DNA from 2 places in the Paenibacillus sp. FSL K6-2524 genome. Region 2 is predicted to be linked to the other one. Evidence: riboswitches for the same ligand, from Rfam matches in the RefSeq annotation. Region 2 holds a riboswitch; the other holds the start of a gene.
The links. A riboswitch is a leader RNA that binds a small molecule or an ion and turns the genes downstream of it on or off. The one in region 2 is predicted to bind S-adenosylmethionine.
Positions count from the first base shown of each region.

Region 1: linked by a shared signal. The riboswitch ahead of metA (homoserine O-acetyltransferase MetA) and the one ahead of NST85_RS23795 (methionine ABC transporter ATP-binding protein) in region 2 are both predicted to bind S-adenosylmethionine.

Region 1 is NZ_JBBOSP010000001.1:1,910,029-1,914,460, reverse strand. Features, by position in the region: gene NST85_RS08485 (trans-sulfuration enzyme family protein) at 1-503, opposite strand, end outside; gene NST85_RS08480 (PLP-dependent transferase) at 496-1,683, opposite strand; gene metA (homoserine O-acetyltransferase MetA) at 1,700-2,635, opposite strand; SAM riboswitch class I at 2,752-2,882, opposite strand; gene corA (magnesium/cobalt transporter CorA) at 3,335-4,270, shown strand; gene NST85_RS08465 (ABC transporter permease) at 4,357-4,432, opposite strand, start outside.
Region 2 is NZ_JBBOSP010000001.1:5,140,617-5,145,048, reverse strand. Features, by position in the region: gene NST85_RS23805 (UbiD family decarboxylase) at 1-476, shown strand, start outside; gene NST85_RS23800 (Cthe_2314 family HEPN domain-containing protein) at 497-1,213, shown strand; SAM riboswitch class I at 1,318-1,474, shown strand; gene NST85_RS23795 (methionine ABC transporter ATP-binding protein) at 1,570-2,586, shown strand; gene NST85_RS23790 (methionine ABC transporter permease) at 2,586-3,254, shown strand; gene NST85_RS23785 (MetQ/NlpA family ABC transporter substrate-binding protein) at 3,316-4,182, shown strand.

The DNA.
Region 1 (4,432 bases), 3.2 Mb from region 2:
ATATCTGTAATTTTCAGCGTTGGATTAGATGGAGTCTCCATATATACGGCTTTCGTATTTGGTTTAAGCGCCGCTTTTACTTGATCTACTTCCGTCATATCAACAAACGTAGATTCAATCCCCATTCGGCTCAGTATCGTTGTCAGTAGTCGATATGTACCGCCGTAGACATCTTCCGTTACAATGATGTGATCTCCGGCAGAGAGCAGCATAAATGTAGTCGAAATGGCTGACATACCACTGGAAAAGGCAAATCCGCGCTTGCCACCTTCTAACACAGCGATATAATCTTCTAATGCTTGGCGCGTCGGATTTCCCGAGCGACTGTAATCATATTCCGGTGGATTGAAAATATCATGGTGATGGAATGTCGAAGCCTGATAGATCGGTACACTAGATGCACCAGTGGTACTATCCACTTCATTACCAAAATGAATCAGTTTCGTATCAAATTTCTTAGCCGATCCTACTGAATTCTCATTGTGCCCCGAACCATCACTCATGAACTAATCCTCCCTCAACCTCGACCCGTGCAGCTTCGAGCGCCCGTCCTATATCCTCTATCAAATCATCTATATGCTCAATACCAACCGAGAACCGAAGCAAGCGATCATCCACTCCAACTGCTTCACGAATCTCAAGCGGAATATCAGCATGTGTCTGGATTGCAGGGTATGTCATAAGCGATTCAACTCCACCCAGGCTTTCCGCAAAGGCAATCAACTTCAGATGACGAAGCACCGGCTCAACATAACGAGAATCAGTCACTTTAAATGAGAAAATACCGGTGTTTCCGCTCGATTGTTTATTTTGAATTTCATATCCTGGATGTTGTGGAAGCCCTGGATGAAACACTTCTGCAATCTGCGGATGCTTCTCCAGATAATGAGCCATAGCTAGCGCGTTGCTCTCATGACGCTCCATACGAAGCGCAAGTGTCTTCATGCCGCGCATTAGCTGGTAAGAGTCAGTGGGCCCGAGTACTGCGCCAATAGAATTGTGCAGAAAGGCAATCTCCTCGGAGAGCTTCTCGCCTTTTGTCACGATCAATCCCGCTAGCACATCATTGTGTCCACCCAAGTATTTCGTAGCACTATGAACGACAATGTCCGCACCAAGCTCAAGCGGCCGCTGAAAATATGGCGTGAGTAGCGTATTATCAACAATCGTAAGGATCTCGTATTTACGAGCCCAAAGCGATACCGCTTCGATATCCGTCACCATCATCAGGGGATTAGTTGGAGTCTCAATAAACACTGCCTTTGTATTAGGTTTACGAACGGTTTCAATGGCATCTAGGTCATTAGTGTCAACATAAGAGGCGGTTACACCATACTTAGACAGAATCTTCTCCAATAAACGGTAAGTCCCTCCATACAAATCGAGCGATACAATCAAATGATCTCCCTGTGAGAATAAGGTGAAAACGGTTTGTAGTGCCGCCATACCGGAACTACAGGCAAATCCTGCATCTCCCGATTCTAATAACGCAGAAGCATCTTCCAACACCTTGCGGGTCGGACTCTTTGTTCTCGCATAATCGAAACCCGTACTCTGTCCCAGCCGAGGATGGCGAAACGCAGTCGCTTGATAGATCGGATAATTCACTGCCCCTGTTACCGGCTCCTCTACTGAACCAATTTGTGCTAACCTGCTCTCGATACGCAACTCTTTATCCGACACTAACTATCCCTCCAGATTAAATGTGATAAATAAATTCGACCTGTTGATCTATATCATAGGGTGTTTCCTGATACACATAGTAATTGAGCCAATTGGAAAATAATAAGTTAGCATGAGCACGCCATGTCGAAGGTGGGGCTAGTGAAGGGTCGTTACTCGGATAATAATTGACTGGCAGGTCAACTTCAAGTCCTTTCGCGATGTCACGGTCATACTCCCACTTCAGGGAATTAGGATCATATTCTGAATGACCCGTCACGAAAATCTGCTTACCGTCTTTGGTTGCAACAAGATAGATGCCTGCGCCATCCGATTCTGCTAATATTTCAAGTTCAGTAACCGCCTCAATATCCTTGCGGTCAACATCTGTATGACGAGAGTGAGGTACATTAAACATTTCATCAAATCCGAACAACAATTTAACATTAGGAATGTTAATACGATGTTGAAATACACCAAAACACTTCTTCGGTAAGTCAACTTTACGAACACCGAAGTGATGATAAAGTCCCGCTTGGGCAGCCCAACAAATGTGCAATGTGGAAGTGACGTGAGTTTTGCTCCATTCAAAGATTTCCTGTAGTTCTTCCCAATAGTTTACTTCTTCGAATTCCATTGTTTCAACCGGAGCTCCCGTCACAATCATGCCATCAAAACGCCGATGCTGAATCTCTTCAAACGTTTTGTAGAACATCTCCAGATGTTCTGCCGATGTGTTTCTCGAAGTGTGAGAACGAGGGTGAAGCAGTACAATCTCCACTTGTAGCGGCGTATTTCCAAGCAGTCGTAAAATTTGAGATTCCGTTGTTTCCTTCGTTGGCATCAGATTCAGAATCGCAATCCGCAAGGGACGGATATCTTGCTTATACGCCCGACTCTCATCCATAACGAAGATATTTTCATTCACGAGCACTTCTTTCGCTGGCAAATGATCTGGTACTTTAATAGGCATAATTTCTTCACTCCTTTTTGACGGTTAGTTGTTGATCCGATTTGGAGAGTATCCGGGTAACAAAAAAAGACCTATCTCGTTAAAGAAAGGTCGTCATCTATTTCCTGAATGCGCCTCTCTCATCTCTCAGAAACCGAGGACCGTAGTGGTCACAAAGAGTTCGGTTCTGCAAGAATTAGCACCGTACGATAAATCGCCGGTTGCCGGGTGTCATCGGGCCTGTCCCTCCACCTGCTCTTGATAAGATTTCGCTTATTAAATTATGACTCAGGGATAAATATCACATTAAAATCCCTTTAAATCACTTTAATGTATAATGCCACTTCCCGTCAAGAACTCTTAACAAAAATATAACACCTCTACTTATTCTCGACCATATACTGGGGGGAAGGAAATAAGATACTTTAAAGCTTGTAACATTTCATCTGGCGGCGTTATACTAGACAAGTGTTTCAAATTCTTAAGGTAAAGAGGTGAACCAGAAAATGGAAGGCGACCCGAGTCCGCAGAGAACTACTTCAGAACAATTGCATAGGAAAGAAACCAGCAGGGCGCTCGCGGATAGAATGGGGCTCTTCATTTTCCGGTCACTATTATAGATAGCCTCTTTTTGAGGTGCGACTGGACTGCTGTGTTCTTTCCCTTGCTCTAATCAAGCGTATCCCCGAACTAAACCAACGGGGAAAGGGAGGAAATCAAATGAAAATTCGTCACGTACAAGCAGGCGTATTCACCACTGTCGAAGATATAGAAATTACGACAGTCGCTCCAGAAGAAGGGTTTTACTGGATTGACGCAGACGTAGAAGATTTGGCATTATTGCAGCCGCTCTTCTCGTTGCATGATTTGGCCGTGGAGGACTGTCTTACAGAAGAAGAACAACGTCCTAAGATTGAAACGTATGACAACCATTATTTTATTGTAGTTAATAGCATTCGTTATGACGACGAGGAGATTTTTCTACGTTCGCTGAACCTTTTCCTGGGACGACATTACATCATTACTGTAACGAAGCAGAAGATTAACGAGCTTCGGGCGGTGAAACCCATTCTTTGGGATCAGGAAGTAAACGAACCCGACCGTTTCCTGTATTATCTTATTGACCTTGTTGTTGATAACTATTTTACTGTGGGTGACCGGATTGAGTACAAAATTGAGAAGCTTGAGGAAGATATCCTCATGCATACCAAACGCTCACATCTGAGTGAAATCATCGGACTTCGAAGCGAGATTCTTTGGCTCAAAAAGGTACTCGGCCCACAAAAAGAAGTCATTAATATTTTAAATAAAAAAGATTTGCGTCTAATCGATGACCAATTGCAGAAGTATTTCAGTGACATTTATGAGAATGCTGTAAAAATATCTGAAAACTTTGATACGTTCCGAGAATTGGTGGGCAACTTACGTGAAGCCTATCAATCAGCCATCGCCAATCGAGCGAATGAAATCATGCGTGTCTTTACAGCCATCACGACGATATTTATTCCCCTTACTTTGATTACTGGTATATATGGAATGAACTTTGATAATATGCCTGAACTCCATGGAAAATATAGTTATTTTATCGTGCTTGGCATTATGATATCTCTCGGTGCAGGAATGTTCTACCTGTTCCGCAAACGTGACTGGATATGAAGGAACCCGATATACCACTCAGGATATACTAAAGGACGAAAGAGCTCCCGAGCCTCGGAGATTCTTTCGTCCTTTTTTGCGCTCATCTAGTTACCTGTACTCACGAATGATCTTAGTCCCCTCTTCCAGAACAACAACGCTATGCTTAGCGTGACAATGGCA
Region 2 (4,432 bases):
TTACTGGTCACGAGTTGAATCACGGTAGTAAGGCTATTCTAATCGGAGTAGGAGAACGGGTTAGAGAACTGCCTAAGTCATATACAGAGGGAAATATTGCAGAAATAGCTCAAATCAACGTATTCCACGACGGTTGTCTTCTAGTCTCAGGTGCATCGTATGAGAAGGAGCCTATGCTCCCGCAGCGTCTACTTGCCCGGTTGAGAGTACGCGGAACAGCTTGGCCACTTGTCATACTTGTTGACCAAGCTGAGATAGTGGCACAAGATCAGATAGCCTTCTTGTGGACCGTATTTACTCGGTTTAATCCGGCTGAGGATATTTACTCGGTGACAGAGGTTAATAAGCATCACTTAGCATACAGCCTGCCGATTATCATTGACGCACGTATGAAGCCGGGCTATCCGGAGGAATTATTTCCGCGTGAGGATATTGTATCTCTGGTGGAGCAACGGTGGAAAACGTATTTTGTATAATTGGGAAATGAGGGATAACCATGTTAAGAAGCTTGCTTGGAGAACCACCGAGGCAGAATGAAGGACTACTGGCGGATACAATGAATATCATGGGGAATAGCATCCAGTTACTACATAAACAAATGGAACTTTACCTCGACCCTTCACATGATTATCGAAAGTTGGAAGTATGGACACATGGTTTGATTTCTTCGCTGGATGAACTGGAACAGTGCCTGTTTGCAGCTACCTTTTTTCGTAAGAAGGTTGTGACAGACTTTGTAGATGACATGGATGCGGCTGAGAAAGATAATTATGCTCGGTACGTTTTTTTCTACAAGGATGGCTTCATTCGATTGTTTTCTATTCTCGATAAGCTAGGAACAGTGCTGAATGAACTATATAATCTGAATACCTCTAAAGAAAAACCACATTATTCTTATTTTACAGTGCTGCGTCAATTCCACTATTTGAAGGTGCATATAGATTTGGGGAATACGTTGTTCACGATCAAGGAAAACTACAAAGAAGCGCTGAATGTGTTACGGCGGCGGCGGAATACAGAGATTCATTACATGAACTCGGAGCTACAAGATGATCTGTGGCAACGGCATCAAGCATTGTACGGAAAGATTGAACTGGAGGATCTTGATGGGCATTTACGCGATTTGGAGCAAGGATATCGTATGGTATGTGAAACATTGCTTGCTTCTTATGACTATATCATCCAAGAATGGAAAAAGAACAACAAAAAATGATCTTTGGTAAGGATTCTCTTTGACAAAACAGCCAAAAGAATCTATACTCTAAAATAATAGTTTCAGAAATATTACATTTAATGATTTTCATATAATTTCATATTTTCTTATCGAGAGTGGCGGAGGGAAAGGCCCGATGAAGCCCAGCAACCAATTTGTTACTAATGCGGTCTATGATGTACTGTGTTATTGGACGAATGAATGGTGCTAATTCCTTCAAAATCACGCAGTTTGTGTGCGAATGATTTTGGCAGATGAGAAGGCATTGTCTTTACGTAAAGAGAGCCCTTGAATCTGCAAAGGGGCTCTTTTGTTTTTTTATCATTTTATTTTTAGAAAATAGGGGGTCTATCCGTTTGATCGAACTCAAACAGCTCACCAAAACATATGGAAGCAAACAAAAAGTAACGACCGCTTTGTCCGGAGTCAATTTAACCGTAGCAAAGGGCGAAATTTTCGGGGTTATCGGGCATTCCGGTGCCGGGAAAAGCACATTGATTCGCTGCATCAATTTACTCGAACAACCCACAGAAGGTGAAGTTTGGGTAGGCGGTGTAGAACTCACTAAGCTTGGAAAACGTGAGCTTCAGCGGCAGCGCAGTAAGATCGGAATGATCTTTCAGCATTTTAATCTACTGTCATCAGCGACTGTGTACAACAACATTGCTTTTCCACTTACGCTGATCGGTACACCGAGGGCGGAGATTTCGAGGAAAGTAAATGAACTTATAGCTCTGGTTGGTCTGGAGGAGCACCGGAATAAATATCCGGCGCAACTATCTGGGGGACAAAAGCAGCGGGTTGGTATAGCCAGAGCACTTGCAAGTGATCCTGATGTACTGCTCTGTGACGAAGCTACTTCTGCGCTTGATCCACAGACAACGGACTCGATCTTAAAGCTGTTGCTGGATATTAATAAAAGATTTAATCTAACGATTTTGCTCATCACCCATGAAATGAATGTGATCCAGACCATTTGTGATCGAGTAGCTGTTATTCATCAGGGTGGTATTGTGGAACAAGGCCCGGTTAGTGAAGTGTTTCTTAAGCCGAAGCATCAAGTTACGCGGGAATTTATCAATCATGATGCATTTGCTGAGGAAGGTTTAAAGTTAGCAACCTCGGCTCTACATGCAAAGTGGGCTAGAATTGTTAGAATTACATTCCTTGGGGCTAAGACATATGAGTCTGTTATGTCTCAAGTGGTAAAGCAGACCGGAGTTAACTTTGCTATTCTGCAGGGGACAATTTCTACAATAAAAGATGTACCTTATGGACAGCTCACCGTTTCTTTTGAAGGTGACGAAGGTGATGTTGATCGGACGCTGACGCTATTGCGGGAACGCGATCTTGATGTGGAGGTGATCGGATAATGAAAGGGTTGGATTTCTCAATAATAAATTGGGCAGAGATCGGTGAGGCTTCGATCGATACGTTGTTCATGATGGGATACGCTACTTTTTTCACGTTTCTGATTGGCTTGCCACTTGGCATCCTGTTATACAGCCTGTCCAAATCCAATATCTGGGTTTTAGGATGGATTTACAGAATCTTATCGTTTATTGTCAATATCGTTCGTTCTGTACCATTTATCATTCTAATAGTCGCTTTAATTCCCTTTACCAGATTTGTGGTTGGGGTATCCATGGGGGTTCAAGGTACGATCCCACCACTGGTTATAGGTGCCGCTCCATTCTTTGCACGGCTTGTTGAGACAGCGCTCCGCGAGGTAGACCGTGGGGTTATCGAAGCATCTCAGGCAATGGGAGCTTCTACACTTCAGGTTATTCGTAAGGTGCTACTCCCAGAATCATTGCCAGGTCTTGTGTCCGCGATGACAATTACAGCTGTAACACTTGTATCCTATACAGCTATGTCAGGTATGGTCGGGGGCGGTGGATTGGGAAGCTTGGCGATCCAATACGGTTATTACCGTTATCAAACGGAAGTCATGATTGTTGCCGTAGTCCTGATGGTCGTCTTGGTACAGGCATTGCAAATGTTGGGAGATCGGTTAGTGATTTATTTTTCACGGAAATAAGGAATTACTAAATATATAGAGCTCAGATCCTTATTCAAAAAAATTAGGAGGTCATACTGTTATGAAAAAATGGACTTTATCTTTTTTGACGCTAGCCTTGGTTCTGGTGCTCGCAGCTTGTGGAAATAACAACGCGAAGAACAATGCAGCAAACAACTCGCAATCATCTGAGGGTAATGCAGCACAGACTGAAGTAGAAACACCAGCTGAACCAGTGAAATTGGTTGTAGGTGCCACTGTGCCACATGCTGATATTTTGAAATTCATCGCTCCAAAGTTGAAAGAAGAAGGCGTTGAATTGGAAGTTGTAGAATTTACAGATTATGTACAACCAAACGTTCAAGTGTTTGAGAAACAATTGGATGCGAACTACTTCCAACACCAACCTTATCTTGATGACCAAAACAAACAAAATAATTTTGACCTTGTGTCTGTTGTAGGTGTTCATGTTGAGCCATTTGGCGCTTACTCCAAAAAATACAAATCCGTTGATGAAATTGTTGACGGTGCAAAAGTAGCTATCCCGAATGACGCTACCAATGGCGGACGTGCATTGTTGCTACTTGAGAAACAAGGCTTGATTAAATTGAAAGACGGCGCTGGAATTTCAGCTACTAAAGCTGACATCGTCGAAAATCCAAAAAACTTGAAGATCATTGAAAGTGAAGCAGCAATGCTGCCACGTCAATTAGAAGAAGTGGATTTCGCATTGATTAACACTAACTATGCGATTGAAGCTGGTCTAAATCCTACAAAGGATGCGCTCTTCATCGAGGATAAAGATTCACCTTACACTAACATTTTGGTTGCTCGTCCTGACAATAAGGATTCCGATGCAATTCAAAAATTGGCGAAGGCTCTTACTTCAGAAGATGTAAGAACATTCATCAATGATACCTATGCAGGTGCTTTGGTTCCAGTATTCTAAGTAAGGAACACTATGTTTGATCCTTTGAATCCCGTTTGCCTTATGGCGAGCGGGATTTTTTTGTGAGCTTAGATTGCAGATGCGTAGCGAAGGGGACGGAATTGTTCTGAAGAAGCTAAAAGCTTTCTTCAGAAAGCTACCTCGGAAGCATAAGCTGCGTTCGCCTTTGTCCTCGGATTTCTACCGCTAAGTGCGGTATATAATCAGGAAATCTGAGGACAACAGCGATCGTAAGAATAATCCGTCGTCG